DNA from 4 places in the Desulfosporosinus burensis genome. Region 2 is predicted to be linked to each of the others. Evidence: riboswitches for the same ligand, from Rfam matches in the RefSeq annotation. Region 2 holds a riboswitch; each other region holds the start of a gene.

Region 1 (7,705 bases), 520 kb from region 2:
TGCGAATAGCACTTGCTTGAGGCAGATCTTCAAATTTCGTATTCTTAGGATGAAACGCCGTCGGAATTAGGGCATAGAAGCCCTGAGTTTCATCTTGCAGAGCACGTAAAGCTAAGAGGTGATCAATCAATTCCTCATCCGTCTCAATGATACCATAAAGTATGTTAGCGTTGGTTGGAATGTTTAATTGATGCGCGAGACGATGAATTTCTAACCAACGTTCACCGCTCAGTTTTCCCGGACAAATAATGTCACGAACTCTTGGGCTGAAATTTTCCGCTCCCCCTCCCGTCATAAAGCTCAGACCAGCCTGTTTAAACGTTTTTAAAATTTCTAAAACGGGCACATTCGCTATCTGCGCAAAATAATCATACTCTGCCGCAGTAAATGCTTTGATACTTACTTGAGGAGCACGATCTTTAATTTTGCGGATCATGTCTAGGTAATATGAAAAGGGAAGATCCGGATGTATTCCACCGACAATATGTAGCTCGGTTACTCCTTGATCCGCGAAATACCCTGCTTTATGAACCACTTCTTCAATCGACATCGTATAAGATCCTTTTTCTCCAGGATCTTTAGCAAAGGCGCAAAGACCACACCGTACTTTGCATACATTGCTATAGTTAATATGGGCATTATTATTATAAAACACCTGATCACCGGTCATAGCGCGTCGACGTTCATTCGCTAGGTAACCTAGACCAAGTAAATTGGTAGATCTTATAAGCTTAAGACCGTCATTGCGGTTTAAACGTAAATTTTTAACAATTTTCTCATGTACATCATCTAATCCTTTTAATATGGGATCTAATTCCATTTGGACCCTTCTTTCCTGAAATTGTTACCTTTTCTATTATAACATAATTATCAAAATACGAGAAAAGATAAAGAATGATAAAGAAAAAAGACTGCTAGCAATCTTGTTGCTTACAGTCCCTTAAGTCTCAGTGACAATATTTCATGGCTTGACGTTGGCGTTTGATCGCTTTTCTGACTTCATTGGCCACACGCCAAGTTTCAGGTTGGTGGGGAGTTATTAACTCCACTTTTCCAGATCGTTTGTCAATTAATATATCAACCATCGGTTTTCTACCTTGAGATTTTTCTTCTCCAGGGTGTAAGATATCAATCCCAATTTTATTTTCATCATATTGAGGGGGAACAAGATAGTTTAAGACTTCTTCAGTAGCATCCATCAATTCGCCCACTTGTTCCTGTTCATATCCTTCCCTTAAGAGAATATCTCTTACCTGTGTAAGTGGATGATCAAGCGTAAGTAGCATCTGGGCGCGTTGCACTAAATTGTAATCGATGTCCATGACGCCACCTCTTTCATTTTTATAGTTTTGTTATAATATCATTTTCCCCTCAACCTAACTAATGAATACTGATACTTCTTAGCGGAACTGGATATCATTTCCCACATTATATTAAATATTTTCGGGAGGCATAAAATGGCAAAATTTCTTTCTCTTCCTTTTTTAGTCGCCACAATCTCAGGCGTCGCTATGGCCATCCAAGGCACAATCAATTCAGCGTTAAGTCAGAAAACGTCCTTAATCTCTGCAACGCTCGTTGTTCACATCATTGGTACACTGGTCGCATTAATCACAGTTTTGGCCTGGCGCGCTCCACTTCTTAAGCACCCTTGGACTTCTATTCCATGGTTCCTTTATCTCGGTGGTGTACTTAGTGTCATCATTGTTGGACTTGTTGCTGTAAGCATCCCGAAAATAGGAGTATGTAATGCCACAACGGCAATTATTATTGGTCAAGTCAGTATGGCTGTCCTAATTGATCATTTTGGTTTGTTAGGCATGAGTCGAATGCCTTGGAGTCCATGGCAGCTCGTGGGGATCGGCTTTTTGGCCGCTGGGGCCAAACTCCTCTTCCGTTAGGGGATGTCTATTTGTCAAGGATTAACCCGTCCCACAATCAGGGCCATATTAGTGATAATCGAATAGATTTCCTCGCTGACAATATATTTGCGGATTTGACCATTAGCCGATAAAATAATCGTACTCTTGCCCGTAGCTTTTTGATCACTTTCAATGAGTCGAAGCAGAAAGGCATACGAATCGCTGCTGACAGAGAGTTGTTTAAACTCTCCGTCAGCGACAAAGATGACCCAATATCCTGAAGATACTTCGTTATTCCCATTCTGGTAAAGTGCATTGGAAACACTTGAAAAATCTTGTCCAAAGAAAGCCTGATTATCTGGTAAATTCGTATTCGTATTGACTGAATTATTAAGTGTATATTGATCATTAAAGGCAGTTGTTTGAGTAACAGGATCAGAAAGATGTAAGTAGATATCCTTAAAAAAATTGGGAAATAAGACATATCCAACAACCCCAATGATCAGAATCCAAAGGGCTAAAGCTTGTAAATCTTGCCAAAGTTCATTGCGTGGTGGTCTTCCCCAAGTATTTGCCATGCCTTCGCCCTCCATTTAGAATTCTATTGCTAGTCAATTAACACAAAGCCTCTATGCCATGTATACGTTCGTTTTAATGAAGATATGTATCTAAAACTTGCATCTCATGATTCCACACTTTAGAATAATAATTGAGGTGGGGAATATGGATCTACTTCGACAAAAACTGACCTTGCTGCCGGAAAAACCAGGCGTCTATCTGATGAAAGATAATCAAGGACAGATAATTTATGTCGGTAAGGCTAAAACACTAAAAAATCGGGTAAAATCTTATTTTACCGGCTCGCATGATGGTAAGACTGAACGACTTGTTAGCAAAATCGTTGATTTCGAATATATCATGACCGAGTCTGAAGTGGAAGCACTTGTTTTAGAATGCAATTTGATTAAAAAACACAATCCCAAGTACAATATTCTCTTGCGGGATGATAAAACTTACCCTTATATAATGATTACAGAAGAAAAGCACCCCAGGATCCTTGTCACACGACAAATGAAAAAGGGCACTGGAAAGTATTTTGGGCCTTATCCGAATTCTTCCGCTGCCAAAGAGGCGGCACGCTTACTCAATCGTCTATTCCCCTTTCGAAAATGTCGCCAAATCCTTGCTCGACCTTGTTTATACTATCATTTAGAACAATGTCTAGCCCCTTGTGTCGAAGCAGTTCTGCCTACTATATACTTAGAAATGCGCAAAGAGGTTTCCTCCTTTCTCAAGGGAGACCAAAGTGGGATACTCAAACTTTTACATGAAAAAATGCAAAGCTCTTCGAACGCACTCCATTTTGAACGCGCCAAAGAGTACCGTGATTTAATCGAAGACTTAAAACAACTCGGGGAAAAACAAAACATCACGCTCAATGATTTTATTGACCGAGATGTTTTAGGCTACGCATATACTACGGATCAGATGTGTATTCAAGTTTTTTATTTGCGTCAAGGAAAGCTACTAGCGCGAGATAGCTATACCTTCCCTTATTATGAAGATCCAGCAGAAGCATTCGTCTCTTTTGTCGCACAGTTCTACATCGAGCGCGCTATTTGGCCGCAAGAGATCTTACTTCCCTCCCAAGAGTCAACGATCTTAACCAATTTATTTCCCATTACGATTCCTCAAAAAGGCAAGAAACGTGACCTTATCCAAATGGCGATGACAAATGCCCAGACCACCCTTCACGATCAGATCAGTCTGGAAATAAAACAACAAAGTGAAATTCAATTAGCCTTAACGACACTAGGTGAGATTTTAGGCATTCCAGTTCCGAGCAGAATTGAGGCCTTTGATATTTCGAACACCTCTGGCACACAAACCGTTGCCGGTATGGTTCAGTTTATGGAGGGTAAACCGCAGCGCAGAGGGTACCGAAAATATAAAATCCTGCCCATGGAAACATCGGATGATACAGCTGCCATGAGGCAAGTTATTATGAGACGATACAATAGGTTAGTATCAGAAAAAAGCCCCTTACCTGACTTAATCTTAGTCGATGGCGGAAAAGGACAAATTATGGCAGCCTTAAAGGTTCTACAAGGCTTAAACTTAATCATTCCCGTTGCAGGAATGGTTAAAAATGACCGACATCAAACCCACGGACTTCTTGACAGCACTGGTAATGCGGTGCCTTTATCCAAAAACCATCCAGCTTTCCATTTACTCACTCGAATCCAAGACGAAGTCCATCGTTTTGCCATTACGTTTCATCGCCAACAACGCGCTAAGAATATGACTCTTTCTGCACTTGACAACATTCCTGGCATCGGACCAAAACGCAAACAAAGCCTGTTACGGCACTTTCCATCCCTTGATGATATTCAACAAGCAGGTATCAATGAGCTTAAAGGGGCAGGATTACCACTGAATGCTGCCACATTAATCTATGACTATTTTCGAAAGGAAGAATCCTAAAATGATTCTAAATTATCGAGTTGAACTATGTCGGAAATGTTACTACAAGAGAACTCACCAATGCTCTACCACGGATTCTTTTATTCAAAACCCTCTTTTTCCAAATGTTAAACCAGGTGGAGAATGTGCGAACTATCAGCCCATTCCCTGGTTACCTCGATTATAATCCAAGAGAATTCGTCGACTATAGCTCAACGAACAAAAAACAACAAGAACGTTAAGTTCCTGTTGTTTTTTGATTAAATAATAGCTGCTAGTTCACACGACGTGCACCTAGATAACGACCTGCATAATAACTATCACTAAGGCTTGTAGTAGTCACACCACTATTAGACGCATGGACAAAACTTCCACCGCCAATGTAAATTCCCACATGGGAAGGACCCTTAGCGTACGTGGTGAAAAACACCAAATCACCCAATTGAAGATTCTCGCGTTTCACAGATGACCCTGCATTAAATTGATCATAGGAGCTTCTTGGCAATGAACTTCCTGAACCCTTAAAAACATACTGCGTATATCCCGAACAATCAAACCCTTTAGTGCTTGAACCTCCAAAGACATAGGGAACGCCTTGTAGGCTTAGTGCATTATCCACAAGATTAGAACTCCCAGATCGAGAAACCTGTTGTTTTGGGGCAGCTGCAACTTGAACCGGTTCGGGCTTGTCAATAGAAGATTTCGGAGCTTGATCAGCAAGCACTTGTACTTGTACTTGCACTACTTGCTCTGCTTTTTTAGGCTCCGTTAATTTTTGGGCAACTGTGACTGAAGCACTAGGAGAGGGAACTGAGTTAACTGATTCGGAAGCAACAACTTCCTCAGCAACAACTTTCACGGGACTAGCAATCCATTGCATTTGCTTGCGTACGACTTGAGTATAGGTCCCTTTCATTATGGGCGTCGAAGCAGAAGTTACAAGCACGGGCTTCGAGGGATCTATAGTTGTCGTTTTAATTTCTGTTGTAGCCAATGCAGGAATACTACTTGCTAAAAGCAAGCCAGCCAAAGTAACGCTTCCCAACCACTTCCAAGTAGATGAGGAAACCAACAAATTATATCCACCCTTCTTAGCTTACGAGGTTAGTTGACGGATTCGGGCAGTAGGTGTTAGCCCTACACGTGAAAAGCCACGTGATTCACCCCCATGATAATCCCCCGCTCCAATGTCATACAACTGGATTAAGCTTTTACTATAAAGTATACTATTCGAGACAAACCTAAAGATTCCTGCACGAATCTAAAGGAAATATCTACCGTTCTAATGGAAATTGGCTAATCTCTATTCTCGAAGAAGTATATTCGATTATAGAGTAGCGTGATGGCGAAAAGCTGATCTAACGACTACAGTGTAACCCAAATACAGCAAGCCATGCAATCCTTTATTTACCTCGCCAAAACAGACAGGGGCTCTCGGTTGAGAAACCCTGTCTGTTGTAGGAGACTTAGTCTTAATTGGTAAGGCTAATGATCGGTGCAGGAATACGACCTCCACGGTTGACAAACATGCTTGATGAAAAGGGATGTATAGCCATTACAGGTGCCCCACCGAGCAATCCTCCAAATTCTACTCTATCCCCTGCCTTTTTGCCTATTGCAGGAATCAAACGTACTGCAGTCGTTTTTTTATTAATCATCCCAATTGCCGCCTCATCCGCTATGATGGCCGCAATGGTTTCTGCAGTTACATCCCCCGGTAGAGCAATCATATCTAGACCGACTGAACATACACAGGTCATTGCTTCTAACTTATCCAGGGTTAATGCCCCTACTTCAACTGCTTCGACCATTCCCGCGTCCTCCGAGACAGGTATAAACGCACCACTTAACCCACCCACGTGTGACGAAGCCATTGCTCCACCTTTTTTAACCGCATCATTAAGCAATGCCAAGGCTGCCGTTGTTCCATGAGTTCCGCAGCGTTCAAGGCCCATGTTTTCAAGAATTTCTGCAACACTGTCTCCAATTGCAGGGGTCGGTGCCAGAGAAAGATCGACAATCCCAAAGGGAACATTTAAGATTTTTGAAGCAGCGCGTCCTATCAACTCTCCCATGCGAGTGATTTTAAAGGCTGTTTGTTTAATTAAATTGGATAACTCACCGAAATCCGCTTCGGGGAACTCTTTAACTACCTTAGCCACAACACCAGGGCCACTTACACCTACATTAATAACACTTTCTGGTTCTCCTACACCATGGAAAGCCCCTGCCATGAAGGGATTATCCTCAGGAGCATTACAAAACACCACTAATTTTGCGGCAGCAAGACCATCTTTGTCCGCCGTAAGTTGAGCACATTTCAGAATCACATTACCCATTTTCAACACGGCATCCATGTTAATCCCAGCTTTAGTGGTTCCAATATTGACTGATGAGCAAACAAATTCTGTTTCACTTAGTGCTTGAGGTATGGCATCTATCAGCGCCAAGTCTCCTGCAGTGAAGCCTTTTTGAACCAGCGCAGAAAAGCCTCCAATAAAATTAATCCCCGACTCGCGTGCGGCTCGATCTAATGCTTTAGCGATCCTTACCATCTCTTCGGTATTTAAGTGGGCAGCCGCGATCGCTATCGGTGTGACAGATACACGTTTATTAATAATAGGAATTCCATACCGTGCAGAAATTTGCTCACCTACCGCCACCAATTTTCCAGCATATTTTGTAATCTTATCATATACCTTAGTTTCCATCCGGCTAATTTCTTCTGAACCACAATCAAGCAGACTAATTCCCATCGTAATAGTTCGAATGTCCAGATTCTCTTCATGGATCATTTTAATCGTTTGTTGGATTTCCTCTCGTGCAAACGTGATTGTCATGATTTCCCTCCACTATCCCATATCTAAAGTTACTAAGAATCTCTTTAGTTAGATTCGATGCATGAACGTAAAAATGTCTTCGTGTTGAACCTTCACTTGTAACCCTTTATCGATTCCCTCTTGATCTAGGGTACGTGCTAGGGCGACAAGTTCCAAGGTGGCTGGTTCTAGATCTACAACCATGATCATCGTGAAATATCCATTCACGATTGTTTGGCTAATATCTAAAATATTGACCCGATATTCCGCAAGGCGTCCAGTGACCCAGGCGATAATTCCTATTTGATCACGACCCAATACCGTGATGATTGCACGGTTAGACTCTTCATATGGAGAAGTCATGGTTGTTCCTCCCTTTATTACGCATCTTTTCTTATTTTGGACATTAGACTAACATAAATACGTAGTATACTCAAGTTCTTTTTACTCGGCCTCCACCCTGGGCCTTAACCTAGCCTTTATGCGCTGGCCATGACAAGGATGGTTGAGGTTAGAACACCGCCACGGATGGCAAGGTGTCGTGATGGCGAGAGGGGACCG
Region 2 (7,705 bases):
CAGAAACGTAAACATATGTGTCATAGGTGTGCGGACGAATGCCGTAAGATCTAAGAAAGGCTCAGACCGATTATTAAGGGTCTGAGCCTTTCTATATCTTTCCAAGTTCTAGAAATCAGTCGAGTTTTCTTGAGACGATTAGAATACTTAAAGCGTCAACATGAGCGACGATCTCGTTAGCAATGGAAAATAAGACTAAGTTTTTCGGCTGGACTTATTGAAGGCCACGTGATTTCCACCTTGCACTGATTACGGGAGCCCTAGACTCAAGATACCAGATTTTTATGAACTTACTATGAAAAACTTATGAATTTCTTGTGAACAGAAGCCATAATATTGTTTGGTTCTGTTAGAGAAATTATGGTAGCTAGTCCTAGCTTCCACTGGCAGCACGGAAGATTATCAGGTGTTTATGGAATTAAAAAAAGCCCAGGGGCTTGGGCAAAGAAGGTTGTTATACTTTTTTTTGTAATTGTCAATAAAAAGTGAGCCATTAACGTCAGAAGAGAACGGTTCGGGTTAGGATTTTTCGAGGGGATGGCGCACGTTATCGATTCAATTGGACTTCAGCACTGTGGAGTTCGAATCAGTTTATTGCTTAGAGGGATTCTGAATCAATCAGAGTCCCTTATTTAATGGGAAATTTACAGTTTTGCTATGAGTTGTGACCAAATTCGAGAGAAAATTCATAACAAATTCATAAGTCATTCACAGCATAATCGAATTGATTAAATATACTTAAGACATAAAGACAGGGTTGCTGTGAAAACATTCTTGGTTGAAATTAAAGGAGGAAAAAGAAATGAACAAGACAAAATGGATTGTAGGACTCTCAATTTCAAGCGTGATAGCGCTTTCAGGTACGGCTTTCGCCCTAACCTCTGGTTCAGGTGCCGTGAAATCGTTGGGACAAACTCTTGGATTCACACAGACAGTTGAAACAACGACACAGAGTAGTCAGCTTGGGACACCTCAACCTATAACTTTAGCACTGTCTTCCCCAAATGATAACTCTGATGTGGCTACCACTCCAGGACCCAACGGATATGGTGGAGGCTATGGAATGATGGGAGGCTTCGGTACTAATGGGAATGGTGGAGGCTATGGGATGATGGGAGGCTTCGGTGCTAATGGATATGGTGGCGGTTATGGCATGATGGGAGGCTTCGGTGCTAATGGATACAGTGGCGGTTACGGTATGATGGGCGGAGGTGGTTACGGCATGATGGGAGGCGGCTATGATGCAAAAAGCTTAGGTGTAGACCTCACAAATGGCGAAGTCACCACATCTGATCAAGCAGTAGCCATTGCTAAGGCTTATATTCAAAAATTTAACCAAGACGTCGTTGTGGCCGAACTTTATGAATTTGCAAATGGATATGAAGTAGAGCTCAAAGAGGGAGCGACAGGGGCTAAAGCCTATGAAGTTATGGTTTACAAGAATGGCGGACAGATCATAACTGACATGGGTCCAAATATTATGTGGAATACAAAATATGGACATATGAATTGGGGAAATAACGGGGCGGTTACAGTCAGCGAAGAACAGGCCACGAAGAGTGCTCAAGAGTTCGTAACCAAATTGGGCCAAGGATATTCAATCGGAAAACCAGAACTAGCGCCTGGTTACTATGAATTTATGATTCAGAAAGATGGTAAGGATTACGCGGAACTTGATGTTAATGGATACACGGGTCAGGTTTGGTTTGAAAACTGGCAGGGACCGATTCTAAATACTATTGACGCAAAGTAATAAGGGAATTAGCCAGCGAAAGCAACAAAAGGGCAGTTACCCCTGGGAGAAACTGCCCTTTTATTATTAAGCTAACAGCTATTCTCTCAGATATACCGTTGTTTGTTATCTAGCAAGTTCTTCGTAAACTTCAGGTGGGGTTAGAGTCAATCCTTCGCCGCGAAGTGTTCCTTATAGGATAGACGGCTTCGGCGAAACCAATCCTCAGCGCGAATGTATTCGTTCAGGACTGTGTGCTTTCGGCGATACTCATCCTACGGCGCTAAAGTATTCGTCACTGGCTCTGCGCCTTCGGCGAAACCCTCCACCGGAGGCTTTCGTACCTGAAGCCTTGATGTTCAGCTTTAGCTGAACGAGTTCACTGTTTATAAAGAACCGTTGTCATCATCCCGCCTCCCGATTTAGACATGTTATTGGTCATATGGTGCGGTATATGGCAGTGAAAAGGCCACTGGCCGGGATTATTGGCCGAAAACTCAATATCCCAGGTATCCCCAGAAGCGACTAATATATTGCTTCGCAAAAGTTGTTGACCGGGAGAAATCCTGTTACCATCAGAAGCGGTTACATAGAATTGATGGCCGTGGAGATGGATTGGGTGGGCGGTTTCCATGGCATTACTCAAACGAATTCGAACATTCTCACCAGTACAGACTTCTAGTGGCGTGGTGTCTGGAAAACATCGCCCATTAATTGTAAAGAAATTATAGTCCATATTGTAAGGATCGAGATCATAGACACCGGGTGTATATCCGCGCATGGGCTGTTTGTCGACATGGAACTCTTGGAACATGAGGAAGTAATCACGATGAACGCAGCTTGGTTGGTCTGGTTCCAAAATAATCAGGCCGCCTTGTAGGCCCATCATTTCCTGACGCAGCGCATCCAAATGAGCGTGATACATGTGAGTACCGGGTGGATTATTAATCTGAAATTGATAGTCAAAATAGTTTCCGGGTCCAATCTCAGGGCTAGTTGTCATACCAGGGGCACCATCCATGACGTTTGGAACATCTAAACCGTGCCAGTGCACGCTAGTTGATTCGGGAAGCCTGTTGAAAACACGAATATTGACAAAGTCCCCGGGATAAACATGGATAGTCGGTCCGGGTGTACTACCATTATATCCCCAAGCATTAATGTAGAGTCCAGGAAGAATCTCCCGTTGTACGGGTTGGGCAATTAACTCAAAGTATTTTACTCCATTTCTCAAAATAAAGGGTAAGCTGGGGAGATCTGGCGAGACCACCATATCCGTTCACGTCCTTTAGCATTTTAGGAAAGTATATGTTCAAGTCTTAGAATAGGTTCGCGTGAAGTGATCGTCAATTAGAGATTCTCGTTCATGGGAAATTCATATTTGTGTAGTATCATTAAGTGGTATTCAGAAGGGGGTTGAGATCGTTTCATTCCATTCTTACATTACCTTTAATATGAAACATAATAATTAAAGTGCTGAATCTGAGCTTTTGGATGCTCAGAACGGGGGATTTCATGTGGGGTGAATCATGTGTAGAACATGTAGGGCTTACACCTTTAGCCCGAATCCGTCAACTAACCTCGTAAGCAAAGAAAGGTGGACAACTTAGTGTTAATTCCCAAGAAAAAGTGGTTTAGTGGGGTTGCCCTTGCGGGTGTTATTTTGACAAGCAGCTTAACGGGGATAAGCCCATCTCAAGCTGCAATGCTCAATTCTCAGGATGTCCCAAAGTTTGATACAGTACAAACTACCATACTCAAAAATCCTCCTTTGGCAGTTTCTACATCGAAAGTATATTCTCAAAGAATGCGCGAGGCATTTAATTGGACACCTAAGATCGAGGTCAAAACGAACGTGTCACAAATACCTGAAAGTAATAATGTTCCTGACGAAAAGCAAACGTCAACTCCTGTTGAAACGAAAACTCCAGCTTCGGTGGGCAAGACGACACAAAAACCTCAGACCGTTAAAAAGCCTAGCGCTTCTTCGCAGAAGGTGGCCTCTGGGACTAAACAGGTTCCAGTATCCCAAGTGTCTAGGGGAAGTTTAGATGTGGACAAGCTCATTAGCCGTGCCCTAAGTTTACAAGGGATTCCTTATGTTTGGGGCGGAACGAGTCTAAAAGGATTTGATTGTTCCGGATTTGTGCAATATGTGTTCAAAGCTTCCGGGATTACTCTACCTCGAGTTGCCGCCGATCAGTACAAACTTGGCACACCTGTCAGCCGTAATGAGTTAAGACCTGGAGATCTCGTTTTTTTCCAAACCTATGCCCCAGGTGCTACGGATGTGAGGATATATATTGGTGGAGGGCGTACAATCGGAGCTGCTAGTAAAGGAGTAGATATTCAGAGCTTGTCGGATAGCTATTGGGCAAAACGTTATCTAGGCGCTCGACGGATTCGATAAGAAAACTGTAAGAATAGCAATGCCTGACAGTTGGATGCGTTGCATATAAGAAGGGATCCTGAACATCAATCAGGGTTCTTTCTTCATGAGAAATTTTCAATTTTTTTAGAACATAATTTTATCAAATTAACAGAGAAATTGTGTTAATACAAGATCTAACCTTAAATAAGGATATTTTAGGCTGATTTTTGGAATCATAACACCAGTTTGTACGAAATATTTGGTTCATTGCTAAGGGAGATAACAAGCCAAAGATTTTACCTAATAAAGGAGAGATGTGAAATGAGTGGTTGCTGTGGACATTCAAATAAAGGTCATTCTGGAGGGAATGCGTTGAATCCACATGATGGTACTGTATTAAAAATTGAGGGAATGACTTGTGGTCACTGTAAGAGTTCAGTTGAGAAAGCGTTATCAAATGTACCTGGTGTTTCTCAAGCAGAAGTCGATTTAGCTCGTAAACAAGCAGTAGTCTTAGGAACGACTGAACGTTCATTACTTATTAAGGCCGTAGAAGATGCTGGTTATAAAGTCATAAACAGTTAATAAGACCAAACATCTGGAGTAACAATATGCTGAGATCCATATATATTCTAAGGCAGAATCAACTGAGGCGACAGATTTTTGTCCATGAGTTGGTGAATCTGATATTGCAAGTGTTCTAATTAAAGTGGCTGAGGAGCTATTCCTCAGCCATTTTAATCTTTTATGGAAGCTGGACGATGAATTCAGTCTCATACCCGACTTTTAAAAAAATTTCGAACCTACCCCTCGATAATTAAACAGGTGTACGAATACTTTAGCGACTACAGGAGGTGACAGCCAGACTGAGAATCACAAATTGGTTCAAGTATTAGAGTTACAAAGCAAACACCAGCAACGAATTATGAAAGGATTTGAATGAATTATGAAGAAGAGAGTTTTAATGGTTTCATTATCAATGGTTATGGTACTTGGATTGGCAGGGATCGTGAACGCTGCTACAATTGGCAAAAATACCACGGAAATGCAGCCAAAAGCTTCGACTGCACAGGCCTATATGAACAACAATGATGTCACAAGCACCGAAGTTGAGCAGGTAGAAACCACTCAGGCTGATCAAACAGTTCCATCCAAGACAGATGTCTACGATCAAATAAGGAGTTCCGCCGTGTCCATGAATGATCAAATGCAAAACATGCCAGTAAATACTCAGATGCAAAACATGCCGATAAATACTCAAATGCAAAATATGCCTATGAACACTCAAATGAATGACCAGATGAATAGTTCCCAACACACGCAAGGAATGACTGGAACGAACAAACCGAACAATTCTAACGTTTCTAAACAGCCAGCCCAAAAATCAAGCGGCAACAATATGATGGGATCCATGGGAAGATAAGTCCTAAGACGTGGATATATGGAAAAAGAAAAGTAGTGGCTGAGGAAATCTAATCCTCAGCCACTACTTTTATCTCTTTAGGAAGCTGGACGATGAATTCAGTCTCATGCCCGACTTCACTCTGTACGGTGATCGTGCCTTGATGGAGGTCTGTAATCTGACGGACCAGCGCCAGACCAATTCCGGTTCCCCCTGTCTCACGGGTTCGAGATTTGTCAGCTCGGTAAAAACGCTCGAATATTAAAGGGAGATCGTCTTCTGAGATGCCTAAACCTGTGTTTGTAATCTTAATTTCAGCAAAATCCGGTGTTTCTGTAAGCGCGACGGTAACCTGACCGCCTGCGTTAGAGTACCGATAAGCATTATGCACCAGATTGTAGAAGAGCCGGGTCAGAAGGCGCTCGTCCCCGGACGTAGTCACGGATTCTTCCGAGGCGTTCCAATTTAGAGTTAATTCCTTTTCCTGGATGAGGGGAGAAAGGCTGCGAATGACTTTTTCAAGAAGATGCTTTAAGTCCACAGGTTCGAGGATGAGCTGTAAAGCACCGATTTCTGCTACATTTAAGTCTTTTAGATCGCTGGACAAGTCTACTAATCGGTCAATCTCCTCATGAATGGAGGAGAGATTTTCTTGATTAGCTGGAAGGACGTTGTCTTGAAAGGCTTCAATATAGCTTTTGATCGAGGTCAAGGGAGTGCGCAGTTCGTGGGCGATATCGGCGGTAAACTGTTTGCGGAGGGTTTCTTGTCGATCCAAATTGTCGGCCATCATATTAAAAGCGTTCGCCAGTTGCCCTACCTCGTCTTTGGAGCGAAGGTCAACGCGTTCGTCAAGGTGCCCATGACCAATACGATCAGCAGCTTTCGTTAATCGTTTGAGTGGAGCGACGAGTTGACGGCTTGTAAAGTAACTGAGAATAATCCCAAATAGAAGCGCCAATCCTCCAGCGAAGAGTAGAGAGCGAAAGACTGAGGATTGGAAGCGGACATCTTGGGGATTGAGAATTTGTGCGGTTGCAGGGTAGCGGACCTGTGCGATGGCTAAAGTCCCGAGGGGTCCTGACACCGTAAGGGTTTTTGTTTTCCAACTTGTCGTGGAATAGGAGGACATACCCATACCCATACCCATGCCCATTTCGCCTTGTCCATGCATCATATCTTCCATGGTGTTGCTTAAAGTGGCGATGAGCTTGCCGTTCGGATCTGTCAGAGTTAACACTGTACCCATTGGGAGGGAGTGAGTAACTTCGTCCAAAGACGTAGGATCCCAAGTACCCTTGGTCTGATAAAGGGCACTTAGACGAGAGGGTAACTGTTCTAAGATTGTTTCATTCGCCTGGGTTAAATAAACACTAAACTGTTGGTTGAAGACAAGTTTCACGGAAAGCATGCTGAAGGTTAGAGTAATTATCGCGATGATCAGGGTGGAAAGAAACAATTTAGTTCGCATTCTTATCCCCCCGCACTTGGATTGAATTTGTAGCCGATACCGTAAACGGTCATAATAATTTGTGGGTTGCTGGGAGTCGTTTCGATCTTTTGCCGAATCTTCTTAATATGGGCATCAATCACGCGGTCATCTCCGTCAAAGTCGTGCCCTTGGACAATTTCCACCAATTGACCTCGAGATAACACCCGTCCGGGGTATTTCGCTAAGGCACCAAGGATCTTAAACTCGGTTGGAGTTAACAAGATTTCTTGATCGTTAAGCCGAATTTCATGCTGGATGTTATCGATGGTGAGGCCATTATCATAGGAAATTACGTCAGCAAGGGGTGAAGTTTCGTTATTGGTTCGTCGTAGAACGGCCCGAACACGGGCAACCACTTCTCGTGGGCTAAAGGGTTTCGTAATGTAATCATCCGCACCGATACTTAATCCTTGGATGCGGTCCTCTTCTTCGACTCTTGCGGTGAGCATGATAATAGGTGCGGAGGATATTTTACGAATCTCGCTACAAATTTCTGTCCCAGACATGCCTGGAAGCATTAGATCAAGGATGAGTAGATCAAAAGGATTTTCTTTAAACATGGTTAAAGCGATTAGGCCGTTAATGGCCGTACTTACCTGAAATCCTTCCTGTTGAAGATAGGCTTTGAGAACGGTCGTGATCTTTTTTTCGTCATCAACTAGTAAAATTCTCATTAGTTGTCAAGCTCCCATCAAAAATGTATTGAGA
Region 3 (7,705 bases), on a different contig from region 2:
TATGGGTATGTCCACCTATTCCACGACTTGTTGAAAAACAAAAAGCTTTACTGTGTCAGGACCCCTCGGGACTTTAGCCACTGCAGAGGTCCGCTACCCAGCAACCGCACAGATTCTCAATCCCCAAGATGTCCACTTCCAATCCGCAGTCTTCCGCTCTCTGCTCTTCGCAGGAGGATTGGCGCTTCTATTTGGGATTATTCTCAGTTACTTTACAAGCCGCCAACTCGTCGCTCCGCTGAGACGATTAATGCAAGCAGCCAATCGTATTGGACATGGGCACCTCGACGAACGCGTTGACCTTCGCTCTAAAGACGAAGTAGGGCAACTGGCGAACGCTTTTAATGCGATGGCAGATAATTTGGACCGCCAAGAAACCCTCCGCAAACAGTTTACCGCCGATATCGCCCACGAACTGCGCACCCCCTTAACCTCGATCAAAAGCTATATTGAAGGCTTCCAAGACAACGTTCTTCCAGCTAATCAAGAAAATCTTTCCTCCATTCATGAGGAGATTGACCGATTAGTTGACTTGTCCAGCGATCTTAAAGACTTAAATGTTGCTGAAATCGGTGCTTTACAGTTAATCCTCGAACCTGTGGACTTAAAGCATCTTCTTGAAAAAATTATTCGCAGTCTCAACCCCCTCATCCATGAAAAAGAATTAACTCTAAATTGGAACACCGCTAAGGAACCTGTGACTATGTACGGGGACGAGCGCCTTCTGACCCGACTATTTTTACAATCTAGTGCATAATGCCTATCGGTACTCCAACTCAGGCGGTCAGATTACCGTTGCCCTTACACAAACGCCGGATTATGCAGAAATTAAGATTAGAAACACGTATGGGCATCCCTAAAGACGATCTCCCTTTAATATTTGAACGATTTTACCGGGCCGATAAATCTCGGACCCGCGAGACAGGGGGAACTGGAATTGGTCTGGCGCTGATCCGCCAGATTACGGACCTCCATCAAGGCACGATCGCCGTACAGAGTGAAGTCGGGCGTGAGACTGAATTCATTGTCAAACTTCCTAAAAAGATAGAAGTGGCTGAGGAATAGTTCCTCAGCCACTTCTATTAGAACATTTGCGATATCAGATTCACCAACTCATGGACAAGAATCTGTTGCCACAGTTAAATCTGCCTTAGAATATATATGGATCTCAGCTTATTGTCATTAACTATTTACGACTTTATAACCAACATCTTCTACGGCCTTAATAATTAATGGACTGAATTTTTTCTTATTGAATCCGTCGAGCGCCTAGATAACGTTTTGCCCAATAGCTATCCGACAAACTCTGAATATCTACTCCTTTACTAGCAGCTCCGATTGTACGCCCTCCACCAATATATATCCTCACATCCGTAGCACCAGGGGCATAGGTTTGGAAGAAAACGAGATCTCCGGGTCTTAACTCATTACGGCCGACAGGTGTGCCAAGTTTGTACTGATCTGCAGCAACTCGAGGTAGTGTAATCCCGGAAGCTTTGAACACATATTGCACAAATCCTGAACAATCAAATCCTTTCAGACTCGTTCCGCCCCAAACATAAGGAATTCCTTGTAAACTTAAGGCACGGCTAATGAGCTTGTCCACATCTAAACTTCCCCTAGACACTTGGGATACTGGAACCTGTTTAGTCCCAGAGGCCACCTTCTGAGAAGGAGCGCTGGGCTTTTTAACGGTCTCCGGTTTTTGGGTCGTCTTTCCCACCGAAGCCGGAGTTTTCTTTTCAGCAGGAGTTGACGTTTTCTTTTCGTCAGGAACATTATTACTTTCAGGTATTTGTGCCACGTTCGCTTTGACCTCGATAGCAGGTGTCCAATTAAATGCCTCACTCACTCTTTGAGAATATACTTTCGATGGGGAAGCTGACGAAGGAGGATTTTTGAGTAAGGTAGTTTGCACGGATCTAACCATTGGAACATCCTGAGAATCGAGAATTGCAGCCTGAGAAGGGGCTACCCAAGTCAAACTACTTGATAAAAGAACACCTGCAAGAGCGACCCCACTAAGCCATTTTTTCTTGGGAATTAACACTCAGTTTATCCACCTTTCTTTGCTTACGAGGTTAGTTGACGGATTCGGGCTAAAGGTGTAAGCCCTACATGTCCTGAACATGATTCACCCCACATGAAATCCCCCGTTCTGAGCTTATGAAACTCAGATTAAGCATCTTACCTTTATTAAGTTTGTTTCAAAGAGTGTAATTTTAGAGTGATCTACTTTGCATTTGGCATAACGTATGAAACCCTCCTTCCCCTGCCACTTACAAAGAACAATCTTAACCTCCTAGTAAACACCCTTAATGATACTACACAACTATGAATTTCCTATGAACGCGGAACCCAACTTGAAAAGGGCAGTTACGCTCTTTAACCCATTATTTTTTTCTTCACCGCCGGGATAACGATCGGCATTAAGACAATCATACTCAAGGTGAAAACCCAAATCATGCCCCGCATCCTAGCCACAGCAGTATAGGTATTTCCGTTCAACCAAGTGATGACCAGAAAAATAAGAGTTATAGCCAGCGAAAGTGCTGTATAGACCACTGAAGACTGCCTAGCGGCTTTTGCTTCTAACTCGCTCATAGTAATACCTCCTCCTTAGTGTGCTGTTTTCATCTGTTCTCTCCGGAACGATGGTTGGTAGCGTTTTAAAAGAAGCGTGTTCATCGTCACGGATACCGAACTCATGGCCATAAAAAGGAAGCTAGTTCTGGGCTAACCAGAAGTCCTGTGAAAGGATACAGAATACCGGCGGCCAAGGGAATCCCTGTGTTATTGTAAACGAATGCCCATCCCAAGTTCTGTTTAATCCATTCCCACGCCAAGCATGCCCACTAGCCCTGGGGGACATGATATGACGGCTATGCCCATGCCAGCCACTGAACCCGGTTCTGAGGATAGCATGGTTCGCTGGACCATTAACGGCAAGTCCTATCCCGATACTGACCCTATAGAAGTAAAGTTAGGTCAGGTTGTTAAAATTCGTTTGTGGAACAAGGATGTAACTACAGCAGAAAAAATGGATCATCCTATTCACATTCACGGAACCGGGTTCCAGATTGTTTCTTTGAACGGTAGAAAACCCGAGCGAGAGACTAGGAAGGATACTCTTAATGTGCCTGCCGGCGAGTATGTGGATATTGCCTTCACCATGACTAATCCAGGAACGTGGATGCTGCACTGCCATATACTTGACCATGAGGATGGCGGTATGATGACAAGTATAGTGGCAAAATAAGTTAAAGTCGCCCGATAAGTTTGCTACGCTTGTGTTTAATTCGTGCTGATGTTTACCCATATAGTGGCAGGCCATGCGTTACCACTATTACTACAGTTATGCTTTAACCATCCACTTTTTGTGCGTCTCCAAACGGTTATTCTCTAAAGGAAGCAGTTGGAGGAAAAAAGGTTGATTCTACTGTTAAAAATTGCAATGATCTGGGCCAGATGAAGTAACTTTAAGGGGATGCCTTTGTGAGACACCCCCCTTAAAGTTACGGATTTTTTAGATTCTTGATTAAAATTTGTTAATGAACTTTTAATCTCTGACCTACATATATCAGATCAGGATTCTTTATCGAAGGATTAATGTGAAGCAAATGATGAACGGTAGTGTGGTGGTGATGAGCAATTTTCCAAAGGGTATCCCCTTGCTTTACAGTATGAAACATCATCTTCATGGTCAGCACTCCTTTTACCAATTTGATCCATAATATTCTAGGCAAAATTAAGAAGTGCACGGCCATATATAACATTATATTTATTCTACATTAACAAAGGAAGTTTCCGAGATTTTAGATTGCTCCGTGGAGTTAGTAAAATGGCGATTACACAAAGCCCGGCTATCTCTGCGTAAAACGTTAAACAATAATACGAACTATAAAAACTTAGGTACCATAACCTTGAACAGGTTTGGACTAGAATAAGACAATGACAGTACACTCTTTATACATTTATTTCTTATGTCTAATCCCATAACGATGCCAAAAGGACAATTTCTCCCTGAAGGAGTCACTGCCCTTTTGTTGCTTTCGATGGCTAATTCCCTTTTTACTTTGCAGCGATAGTATTAATAATAGGTCCCTGCCAGTTTTCGAACCAAGCCTGACCCGTATATCCATTAACATCAAGTTCCGCGTAATCCTTACCGTCTTTCTGAATCATGAACTCATAGTAACCAGGCGCTAGTTCTGGTTTCCCGATTGAATATCCTTGGCCCAATTTGGCTACGAACTCTTGAGCGTTATTCGTAGCTTGTTCTTCACTGACCGTAACCGCCCCGTTATTCCCCCAATTCATATGTCCATATTTTGTATTCCACATAATATTCGGACCTATTTCAGTAATGATCTGTCCGCCATTCTTGTAAACCATCACTTCATAGGCTTTAGCCCCTGTCGCTCCCTCCTTGAGCTCTACTTCATATCCATTTGAAAATTCATGAAGTTCGGCTACAACAACGTCATGGTTGGATTTTTGTGTATAAGCCTTAGCAATGGCTACTGCTTGATCAGATGTGGTGACTTCACCGTTTGTTAGGTCAACACCTAAGCTTTTGGCATCATAGCCACCGCCCATCATACCGTAACCACCACCATATCCATTACCACCTTGACCACCCATCATGCCATACCCGCCACCGTATCCATTGACACCCTGGCCACCCATCATGCCATAACCTCCACCGTATCCATTGACACCCTGGCCACCCATCATGCCATAGCCTCCACCGTATCCATTGACACCTTGACCTCCCATCATGCCATAACCACCACTGTATCCGTTGGGTCCTGGAGTGGTAACCACATTCGAGGTATCAACAGTCTGCATGAATCCAAGGGTTTGGCCTACAGATTTCGCGGCAACTGACCCAGAGGTTAGGGCGAAAGCCGTACCCGCAAGCGCCATCACGCCTGCAATTGAAAGTCCTACAATCCATTTTGTCTTATTCATCCTTTTTTCCTCCTTTAATTTCGTCTATGCATATCTTCACAGCAACTCTGTCTTCATGTCTCAAAGTATATCTAATCAATTCGAATATGCTGTGAATGAGTTATGAATTTGTCATGAATTTTACTCTCGGATTCGATAAAACATAAAAAGGCTTTGAATTAAGCCAAGAAGAAAGGGATTAAGAACTGCCACATAAACGTTCGACCTCCTTTAATTTTGCACAATCTTGGCATTTATTTTTCCGTCATACTCCTTGGCAAAGTCAGAACAGCGGCAGAAAAAAGGGCTATGACAATCATCCCCACACTACTCCACTGTGCTGAAGTCCAATTGAAAAGATAGCGTGCGCCATCTCCACGTAAAAATTCTAGTCCGAACCGTCCCAGTGAATAGAGCACAATATAGGTTAAAAAGAGGATACCCCTCGGCCAATTACGCCAACGCGAAAAGATTATAATCTGAGCAAAAACAACTATGTCCCATTGCCCTTCCCATACCTCTGCTGGCCATAGGGGTTGGCTACCATAGGCTGCATAAGCCGGAGTTCCCGAGGGATAAACCAGGCCAAAACCTTGGTTAGTCGGGCTACCAAAGGCATCCCCATTGAGAAAGCAAGCAATTCTTCCAATTCCCTGCCCTAAGATAATCCCAGGGGCGGCAATATCAGCCATCCTCCAAAAATCAAGCTGATGCTTACGAGTATAGATCCATCCCACAATAAAAGCCCCCACTAGAGCTCCTTGAATAGCCATGCCGCCATGCCATATCATAAAAATATCGACGAGATGGAGGGAATAATAGTCCCACTCGTAGAAAAAGACTTGCCAAACACGTGCTCCAATAATGGCACCAATCACAGCAAAGACCAACAAGTCCAAAAGATGCTGGCGGTATTCCTTTTCAGAAGAGGCCAAGTGATAAGCTACCCCTAAACCAATTAATATCGCAATGGCAACCACTACACCGTAAGATCTAAGAGAAAATCCCCCGATGCTGAATAAAGTTTGTAACAAATTCTGTGTTCCCCCTCTCAGAATAATTTTTAACTTCCAAATTAGCATGACTAAATCCTACTATATTTATTGGACTATTTGATGAATAAGTTGTGAATATCTTATGAATATTAAAGGTTTACTTTTAACATCTCTTATTGATTCTAATGGGAAAAGCCCTATAATATTTTCACTTATCAAAGAGCTTTCCCTGAACCATTATGAACTAATAGTTCATTCGCCAAGCACTTTGCAAAAATGTGCGCAAATTGCAAAGGGCTGTAACACAACTATTAAACCAAGTTGTGTTACAGCCCCTTCCTAAAATGACCGTAGGGATTTAAACAATATAACCTATTTTTTGGCCTCTGCCGGAACAACAATGGGGGCCAGTACACTATCCTTGAGCATTTCAACACATTGAGCCATATAGACTCCGACTTTTTCTGTAGGATCCATTGTCGGGATACCGAGTGCTCGGGCGACGAGTTCGGTTAAATCCATTTGCTGGACCTCTGTTCCCATGGCGTGACAGGTTGCGTTAAATTGTGATCCACACCCCGCACAGTTAGTCACGAGGTATTCCGAACCAGTTGCAACCGCTTCCTCAACGCGTTTCATTCCGCTTTGAGCAACCGTGGGCAAGGAGTCAAACGCAGAAACGAGTCCACAACATAACCCTTCTTCTTTGATGTGTTCCATTTCGCGAAATTCAATGCCCGGAATAGCGCGAATAACACTTCGAGGTTCATCATAGTGCCCAAACCAACGCCCAACATGACAGGAATCATGATAGGTAATCGTGTTGCTAAGAGGGTCCGTAAACTTCAGTCGCCCATCCGCGATAAGCTCGCTTAAAAATACAGTGATATGCTTAAAGCGAATGTTACATTCAAGCCCCATTTCCAACGCCATTTGCTGATAGTTTTCGTTAAACGTCGCATAGCAGCCTGGGCAGGAAAAAATAATTGTCTCGATACCGGCTTCTTTAAACATCTCCAAGTTCTCTCGAACAAGGTTCTGGAAGTCTTTCTTATATCCTCCTAAGGTTAAATAAAGTCCACAGCAGCGTTCCCGCTCCCGGAAATGAACAAAAGGAACTCCGAGATGATCCATAATCCGGGTCGCGTTTTGCGCCATATTGTCCATGATCGTGCCTGCCCAGCAACCGGACCAATACGCGATTTTACCATGGGTTTCTGTTGGAACATCCAGCCACTTTAAGCGCTCTTCCGCTGGGACGCCCCAGAAGTTACCCGTATTAAGCACGTTGTCACGGATGATTCCAAGGCCAGTATTCTGTAGTTTATTCTTGTTGAATTCGTAACGTAACGCCATCCAGTGGTGGGCATTATGCGCACGAATTTGGCAAACCGAATCACATTTTTTACACGTCGTACACGGATAAAGTGCCTTTCCAACTTCGTCGTCCATCGGAAGTTTACCCTTGATATGTTGGTTAAGAATAAAGTATTTGCCACGTGGAGAGTTACTTTCCCAGGGAATAGCATCAAATACCGTACAAACATTGCGACAATAGCCGCATTGCGCGCAAGCGAACGTGTCATCCGTCAGCTCGTCATCGAGCGGTGAGGTAAAATCATTCCCTTGCCACTTCATGAGTAAACGCCCGGCAAGCCCAATCAGGCCACTCCCAGCATTCGCAACTTTCATGGCCGCGGAAAGCATCTTTGTTGGGGATTGTTTATCCATTGAGATAGGAATTATCTTGCCAGGAT
Region 4 (7,705 bases), on a different contig from region 2:
AAGAGCGAATCAGGCCATTCTTAGAATCTGAGCAGCCTTTTGCTCGAGGTTTAGCGGCATTAATCTATGCACTTATGCGGATTCCCGAGAATAAGTTCCCTCTCTATCGAGAAAATGGGCCTAAGTGGAGCGTCCCGATCGAGCTCGATCAAGGTTTAAAAAACGATCAAAACCTAGTGGAAATCTATCAGACTGGAGAACTAATCAAGTATTCTGTTCAGGAATTATGGACAACCCAAAGCCTTACTTTTTGGACAGAAGTATTGATGATCAAAGACCGAGAAGTTGAGGTAACGGTCGCTTCGACGACCGTTGGGTTATGCTGGCTAGGGCTTGGACCGTCGGTTGAGGAAGAACAGTCCTTGCGGATATGGATGTCTCGCCAGTTCCCAAAACAATTTTTAATACGTAAGCGAGAGCCGAACAGTACAGTTATTCGTCAGTTGCAAGAGTACGTTACTGGGAAACGCAAGGAGTTCTCGATCCCTCTACATCCGATGGGTACACCTTTTCAGCTAAAAGTATGGGAAGAACTTCTGCGGATTCCTTACGGTGAGACATGTACTTATGGTGAAATCGCCGCGAGAGTAGGTAACCCAAAAGGGCCGAGAGCAGTGGGCATGGCCAACAATCGAAATCCAATCGGGATCGTAGTTCCCTGCCATCGAGTAATCGGTAAAAACGGAAGTCTGACCGGGTACGCAGGGGGCTTGGACATCAAGCAATGGCTTTTGGAGTTAGAAGCCGTCGCCGCATCCTCAGGCGAAAGCAATCAGGAATAGTTAGATCTAGATAAGGCAGGGAACGATTTAGTATTTAGTGAACTCAAGTTATTGATAACTATGATGATTAATAGAAAATAAGGGGGAATCAACTATGGAAAACCTTTTTATTGGAGTCGAGCACATTGGGATTAAAGCCTCGGAATTGGAAAAGGCTATTCGGTTTTACGTAGAAATATTGGGCTTTAAGTATTTATACAGAATTAAACCCGGAGAGGTGGAGTTGGTCTTTTTGGAATTAGGCGGTACCGTCGTGGAACTGGTTGAAGTCGTGGATGGTCGCAAGTATGAGGATGGAGTTGTCAATCACTTGGCAATCCGAGTCTCTAATATTATAAAAGCTATTGAGCACTTAAAAGACCATCATGTAGAATTGACCACCTCCGAGCCCATGTCATTAGGAGACGGACGGTATAATTTCTTTTTCCGTGGTCCGAGTGGGGAACGATTAGAATTCTATCAGGTGTAGTTTAGAAGGTCTGAATAGTAATGTGATCAAAGATGGCTGGGCCGCCTCCCCCCCATTCTGTAGGAGCCTCCCCAGGGATAATAATAACGGCGGGGAGTTTCATCATCGCTGATGCAACGGCCGTGAGGCGAGCATGGTTTGACTGGGATGCACCAGATGTGATTATGAGGTCCGCCCTTTGGCTTAGTGCTTCGGCCATGAGGAATTCTAGTTTACGCAGTTTGTTTCCCCCCAGGCCATAAGGGGTCAGATCGTCTCGTTTCCAATATAAGGCGTCTTCACCCCAAGCAAGGCGACTTCTTTGAATAGGTGTTGGCCCCCCCATTAAGGGAATGCGAGGGGGAAACGGCAAACTTTGCAGTAACGAATTGAACATAGGACACCTCCCTAAAATATGTAGCAAAGGCACTCGGCATCAGACTAGCCCTTTCCACAAAAACCTTCCAATTCCTTTAACGAAACCCTTTGCTGTTTTGCCTCAAAGCCCTGATACCGAAAACAACGTTCTGGAAAATTACCCTATCTCCACAACGTTGTTTTTTAGTTTATTGGGTTTCGAAGTTCGCGTAATTCAGCAAAGTTTGGTATTCTAGAAAGTGGGCTAGGTTAAATTAAGACAAGAATGGAATCTAATCTATGCAAAAGAAACGCTATCATACGTTTAATGAACACTTGCGCAATAAGTTTGGGGAGAAAATCTTTAAGGTCTCCCTGGACGCTGGTTTTACATGCCCAAATCGAGATGGAACCTTGGGCACGGGTGGGTGTGTCTATTGCAGTGCTCGGGGATCCGGAGATTTTGCCGGAGAGCAACGGTTATCCCTTCATGAACAATTTAGTGAAGTTAAGGGACGGATGATGAAAAAATGGCCGACTGCCAAGTATATCGCTTATTTCCAAGCGTATACCAATACTTACGCTTCGGTAGAACGGTTGCGCGTGATTTATGAAGAGGCCCTTGCGGAGGAGAAGGTCGTCGGGCTATCCATCTCCACAAGACCAGACTGCCTGCCGGAGGATGTTCTAAATTATCTCGAAGAACTAAATCAAAGGACCTATTTATGGGTTGAGTTGGGTTTGCAAAGTAGACATGACCGAACTATGGAATGGATAGGTAGGGGGCATAACTATGCCCAATTTCTCAAGGGTCTTGAGCAGTTGCATGCCAGAGGAATACGGGTTTGCGCCCACATAATTCTGGGTCTACCGGGAGAAACGAAAGCGGAGATGATGGCAACCGCGCAAGCGGTTGCCAACCTACCCTTAGAAGGGATTAAAATTCACTTACTGCATGTTCTAAGGGGAACTCCATTGGCAACAATTTTCCAGGACGAGCCTTTTGATCTCATGACGAAAGAGGAGTATGTTTCACTGGTTGCCGATATTTTAGAGATTCTACCACCAGAGATAGTTATTCATCGCCTTACGGGTGACGGCCCACCTGATGATCTGATTGGACCTCTTTGGAGCCGTAAAAAATGGGAGGTTCTCAATGCTATCGATGCTGAGTTAGAGCGGCGAGATTCATGGCAAGGAAAAAAGCAGGTATAAACAAAAAAAATAGCGATCTCGAAAGATCGCCAGAAAGAGGAGAGTACATGAGATTATGGCCTCAGAGGAGGCCGTAAGGGCAAAGGTTGGTAGGAACCAAATGCTTTAGAGCTGCTCGTAGGTTTAGGGGTGGATGGGGTTATATTGAAGCTAGGAGCTAAGTTCAAATATCGTTTCAGATCTGAATTTGTATCCATAATCCGTTGGGTTATTTGGTCATTATTAAGACGTTCTGTCATGTTGCATAGCTCCTTTCAAGAGTGGGTTTCCTATTCATTAAGGTGTCTCATACTGGATGTGCTTTCCTTCCCAAGTACGCAAAACTGCTTTGTTTTCATCAAGGGACACAAGGTATTGAGGAGAAATGGGTGTTTTGCCTCCACCTTTAGGGGCATTAATAATATAAGTTGGCACGGCAAGTCCAGACGTATGCCCACGCAACTGTTCCATAACTGCAATTCCGTCTTGGATTCTGGGAACGAAATGGCGGGTTCCTTTGACATTTTTAGCATGGAAGATATAGTAGGGGCGAACCCTGATTTTCAGCAATTCATGATTAAGTTTTTTCATTACCTCTGGCTGATGATTGATACCTTTGAGTAAAACCGCCTGATTCCCTAGGACCACACCGGCTGCAATAAGTTTGTCGGCCGCATCTTTAGCGTCTTTTGTGACTTCTTTGGGGTGGTTAAACTGAGTATTAATGTAGATAGGAGGGTATTTTGCCAGGACTGTGCATAATTCATCCGTAATGCGCATGGGTAGGGTGACTGGAGCCCGCGTCCCAAGGCGCTTGATTTCTACATGGGGGATAGCGTGGAGTTCTCCGAGAAGCCAATCTAAGGTTAGATCACTGAGTAGTAAGGCATCTCCTCCGGTCACTAAGACATCTCGGATTTCGGGGTTTGCCCGAATGTAGTCCAGTGCCTCTTTAAGCTGATGGCGCGGAGAATGGGTATCTGTTTCCCCAATATTCCGTCTGCGTTGACAATGTCGGCAGTACATAGCACACATGTTAGTGACGTTGATGATTAAACGATCTGGGTAACGCCGTGTTATGCTGGCAGCAGGCGATGTAATTGCCTCTCCCATGGGATCTTCTTCACCAAAATTATCAAAAAGTTCTGCTTGGGTGGGTAATCCTTGTAGCCGAATAGGATCAAAGGGATCAGTATCATCCATTAAACTCAGATAATAAGGAGATACAGCCCAGCGAAAGGTTTTCCCAACACGTTCAAGTTCTATACGTTGCTCAGCTGTTAAGGGTAGTAACGAATTCAGGACATGGGAATCTGATATTCTGTGCGTCATTTGCCAATGCCAGTTTTCCCAGTCTTCAGGCGTTGCGCCGAAATAGCTTAGAATCTTTGCTCGACGAGTTTCGAACATTTCTGAACAAACGGATCCAGTCGGAATAGTCTCCGATTGGGTTAAATATGGGGTAATCATTTGTTTAAGTTCTTCTGCTCGCTTCAGTGCATATTGCCGAAAGGTATCGGGACGGTTTTGTAGTTGAACGGACATTTATATCCCTCCTTGAAATTAGATTTCCAAATTGGTTCCTTAGTTTGGCCTGGGGGGATAACAGAGGTTCTTTTTCAAATAAAAAAGAACCGATTCTATATAACGGCTCCCAAACGGTAAGAACGCAGAATATCACGCTAAACGTGTTTCAACGCCTACGAGGTTTGCTGTCGGGTGCGAGCGCATACTCTACGGCGATTCACCCCAAGAATGCTTCCCCCGTTTTCCCTTTGGGAAATTCAGCAGTTAATATAACATTTTTTACTAACAACCTAATAATAGCATATAAGTTGTTACCCGTCAATAGCATGATGTCAGCTGATGTTGGCTATGTTATAATAGAATGAAATTGATTGGAAATTCGAACCAGGAAGTACGATAAGGGGTTGAACGTATTGGACCATGCACGTTATCAAGAAATCGCCATTGACATAGCCCACGCCATTATGATGGGAGAGTACCATGAGGGAGTAAGGATACATGGCCGTTCTACTTTAGCAGGGCGGTATAATGTATCACCAGAAACTATTCGTCGGGCCATCGCCGTTTTGCAAAATGTCGGTGTGGTGATGGTCAGTCAAGGCGTAGGGATTACGGTAACATCGAAAGCTATGGCTGAAAAATTTGTTAAATCCTTTGATCAAAAAGGAGAAATTCAGGTCTTTGTAGAAGATTTGAAAAAGCTGATGGATCAAAGGCGTGAAAATGACTTAAAGATTGAAAGTCATCTGAACAAGTTTTTAGGTTATTCAGATCGTTTAATGTCTCGTTGGATGGATATCGGAGAAGTAGAAATCGGAAAAAGCTCACCGGCCATTGGCAAGACCTTGAAAGAATTGAAAATCCGGGAGCGTACAGGAACCACCATTGTAGCGGTGGTTCGAGACGGCCTTGAGCAGTTTTCACCGGAGACAGGGTTTGTCCTTCGGGGAGAAGATGTCTTACTGGTAGCTGGCTCAGCTGAGGGTCAGCAAAAATTAAAGTTAATTCTATGATTTGGAGTAGGCACCATGTATCCAGGTATTGATATTATTGAAATAGAACGAGTCGTTCAGGCCTATAAGAGGCAACCTAAATTGTTTGAGCGTCTTTTCACAATCCAAGAGCGTGACAACTTACTGGGAAAAGGCATCCAGAGTTATGCTGCTCGTTTTGCTGGCAAAGAGGCTATTCTAAAGACGTTAGGGACGGGGCTTAGCGGCTTATCTTGGCACGATATAGAAATATTGAATGATTTAAGCGGAGAGCCTCTGGTCTATCTCAGTTCTAGAGCTATGAATCAAGTCAGAGCTAGGGGCGGGTCCCAAGTAAGGGTAAGCTTGACCCATAATCGAACCCAAGCGATGGCCTTTGCGATATTAAGCTGAACGAAAAGCTAGGGGCAATTCATGGATCCCTACAGCATAAGAAGTACAAGTGAAGTCTTAAATTGAGAGAGAACCGGGGTGGGGAATGTGCGTGTGGTCAGCGCAGAACAAATGCGTCAGATCGAAGAAAAAGCGATTCATCATTATGGTATCCCCAGTTTGCTCCTGATGGAAAATGCAGCCTGGGCAGTCGTTGAAGAGATTCGACGTAATCTTCTTAATCATCAAGAGCAGAGAGAATTAAGTGGACGAAAAGCAGTGATTCTAGCTGGAAAGGGTAATAACGGCGGAGATGGCTTAGCTGTTGCACGCCATCTTGTGTTCCAGGGCATGGATGTTACCGTTTTGTTATTTGCTGGACTTGAGGAACTTAAAGGAGATGCTGCTTTAAATTTACGTCTATATCAAGGTACTAGCGGAAAATTGTTCGTGATTAAAGGACAAGAGCAACGCCGCTTAACACGTTTAGCACTCGCTCAAGCAGATGTTGCCGTGGATGCACTTTATGGAATTGGCTTGCGTGGTGCTTTGCCAGGCTTAATAGAAGAATATGTGGACGAAGTAAACCGTTCTCCAGGATGGGTGATTTCCATCGATATCCCCAGTGGGGTAGAGGCCAATACGGGTAATGTTTACCGTACAGCGGTCCGCGCCCAAGCCACTGTTACTTTTGGACTCCCGAAATGGGGTCTTTTTCTCGGTGAAGGCCCAGATTATTGTGGACGGGTTATAGTGGATCCGATTTCTATTCCCGAAGCATACTTAGAAGATGAAGGAATATCGACGTTTGTCTTGATGGATGAGGATATACGCACTAGTCTTCCTGTACGTCAACTAAAAGGTCACAAAGGAACCCATGGCAAAGGGATTCTTGTGGCAGGGTCTAAGGGGATGAGCGGAGCCGCGGTTCTGGCAGGACGGGGTGCTTTGCGTAGTGGGATTGGACTGTTGCAAATCGTGACTGCAGAGGGAATTGCCAACGATGTAGATGCCTGCCTTACAGAGGCAACCGTTTGGCACGCTCCTGGAGAGGATTACCTAAATGAAGAAGCTTGGTCAGTGATTAATAGGCAGTCTAGAAACGCGCAGGCTCTTGCGATGGGTCCTGGCTTAGGTCAGAATCCGCAATTTATCCCAGTGCTCGAAGAAATCCTCAGAAATCTAAGCTGTCCGGTTGTCTTGGATGCGGATGCGCTTAATTTAGTCGCTGCGGAGCCTAGCTTACTAGGGTTGAGAAGTGGGCGAGGGCCTTTGATTCTTACACCCCATCCGGGTGAGATGGCCCGACTATGTCAATGTAGTGTTGAAGATGTCGAACGCAATCGCTTGGACATTACGGTGGCAAAAGCGGTTGAGTGGGAAGCAGTGGTCGTCTTAAAGGGTTCTGTGACCATTATTGCCTCACCGGATGGTCGGGCGTTTTTCAACCCTACCGGGAATCCCGGACTTGGAACGGGGGGGACTGGAGATGTTCTTACAGGCAGCATTCTTGCTTGGTTGGCTCAAAGGGTTCCTCCGTTAGAGGCAGCTTGCCTAGGTGTATATTTACACGGCAGAGCTGCAGATGATCTAGCTAATGAGTATGGGTGGTCCGGGTTCACAGCTTTGGAAGTGGCGGATCAACTGCCTAAAGCTCGTCATGCCTTAGAACCGAAGCGTTAAAAAGGAGAGGGGATAAATAATGGGGCGACAGGTTTGGGCTGAGGTGAATTTACAGACTCTGAGAGAAAATTACTTTAAGCTTAAAGCATATACCCAAAGTGAAATGATGCCGATCGTCAAGGCGGATGCTTACGGGCATGGATTGATTCCCGTAGTGAAAACCCTCAAGGGATGTGGAGCAAAACGCTATGGTGTGGCCCTCTTGGAAGAGGCGTTGGAAATTAAAGCGGTATTTCCTGAGCTTACGGTAATGGTCCTAGGGGTTACCGAGCTAGAAGATTCGGATAGTTTAGTTAAGGAAGAGATTATTCCGGCCATTAGCCAATTGGCTCAGGCTAAAGCGCTCTCCG

What was found. A riboswitch is a leader RNA that binds a small molecule or an ion and turns the genes downstream of it on or off. The one in region 2 is predicted to bind cyclic di-AMP.
Region 1: another riboswitch for cyclic di-AMP. It lies ahead of ACYQ3Q_RS03015 (C40 family peptidase); the one in region 2 lies ahead of ACYQ3Q_RS00295 (C40 family peptidase).
Region 3: another riboswitch for cyclic di-AMP. It lies ahead of ACYQ3Q_RS11970 (C40 family peptidase); the one in region 2 lies ahead of ACYQ3Q_RS00295 (C40 family peptidase).
Region 4: another riboswitch for cyclic di-AMP. It lies ahead of eam (glutamate 2,3-aminomutase); the one in region 2 lies ahead of ACYQ3Q_RS00295 (C40 family peptidase).

Annotation. Positions count from the first base shown of each region.
Region 1 covers NZ_BAAHYN010000001.1:562,710-570,414, forward strand. Annotated here, with positions in the region: gene ACYQ3Q_RS02990 (CofH family radical SAM protein) at 1-820, opposite strand, end outside; gene ACYQ3Q_RS02995 (hypothetical protein) at 948-1,322, opposite strand; gene ACYQ3Q_RS03000 (DMT family transporter) at 1,458-1,901, shown strand; gene ACYQ3Q_RS03005 (hypothetical protein) at 1,916-2,440, opposite strand; gene uvrC (excinuclease ABC subunit UvrC) at 2,538-4,346, shown strand; gene ACYQ3Q_RS03015 (C40 family peptidase) at 4,600-5,400, opposite strand; cyclic di-AMP (ydaO/yuaA leader) riboswitch at 5,404-5,545, opposite strand; gene ACYQ3Q_RS03020 (PFL family protein) at 5,798-7,165, opposite strand; gene ACYQ3Q_RS03025 (ACT domain-containing protein) at 7,214-7,507, opposite strand.
Region 2 covers NZ_BAAHYN010000001.1:46,650-54,354, reverse strand. Annotated here, with positions in the region: gene ACYQ3Q_RS00305 (peptidase) at 803-1,753, shown strand; gene ACYQ3Q_RS00300 (multicopper oxidase family protein) at 2,112-3,005, opposite strand; cyclic di-AMP (ydaO/yuaA leader) riboswitch at 3,197-3,337, shown strand; gene ACYQ3Q_RS00295 (C40 family peptidase) at 3,342-4,142, shown strand; gene ACYQ3Q_RS00290 (CopZ family metallochaperone) at 4,476-4,688, shown strand; gene ACYQ3Q_RS00285 (hypothetical protein) at 5,050-5,526, shown strand; gene ACYQ3Q_RS00280 (sensor histidine kinase) at 5,576-6,976, opposite strand; gene ACYQ3Q_RS00275 (response regulator) at 6,979-7,671, opposite strand.
Region 3 covers NZ_BAAHYN010000006.1:99,943-107,647, reverse strand. Annotated here, with positions in the region: partial or broken gene ACYQ3Q_RS11975 (sensor histidine kinase) at 1-1,065, shown strand, start outside; gene ACYQ3Q_RS11970 (C40 family peptidase) at 1,250-2,050, opposite strand; cyclic di-AMP (ydaO/yuaA leader) riboswitch at 2,056-2,195, opposite strand; gene ACYQ3Q_RS11965 (hypothetical protein) at 2,386-2,604, opposite strand; gene ACYQ3Q_RS11960 (multicopper oxidase domain-containing protein) at 2,876-3,259, shown strand; gene ACYQ3Q_RS11955 (LysM peptidoglycan-binding domain-containing protein) at 3,549-3,701, opposite strand; gene ACYQ3Q_RS11950 (peptidase) at 4,072-4,974, opposite strand; gene lgt (prolipoprotein diacylglyceryl transferase) at 5,208-5,987, opposite strand; gene ACYQ3Q_RS11940 (FAD-binding and (Fe-S)-binding domain-containing protein) at 6,321-7,705, opposite strand, start outside.
Region 4 covers NZ_BAAHYN010000016.1:940-8,644, forward strand. Annotated here, with positions in the region: gene ACYQ3Q_RS23395 (DVU0298 family protein) at 1-782, shown strand, start outside; gene ACYQ3Q_RS23400 (VOC family protein) at 877-1,251, shown strand; gene ACYQ3Q_RS23405 (pyridoxal-phosphate dependent enzyme) at 1,253-1,627, opposite strand; gene mnmL (tRNA modification radical SAM protein MnmL/YtqA) at 1,888-2,802, shown strand; gene eam (glutamate 2,3-aminomutase) at 3,079-4,326, opposite strand; cyclic di-AMP (ydaO/yuaA leader) riboswitch at 4,464-4,581, opposite strand; gene ACYQ3Q_RS23420 (TrkA C-terminal domain-containing protein) at 4,722-5,321, shown strand; gene acpS (holo-ACP synthase) at 5,337-5,693, shown strand; gene ACYQ3Q_RS23430 (NAD(P)H-hydrate dehydratase) at 5,781-7,355, shown strand; gene alr (alanine racemase) at 7,375-7,705, shown strand, end outside.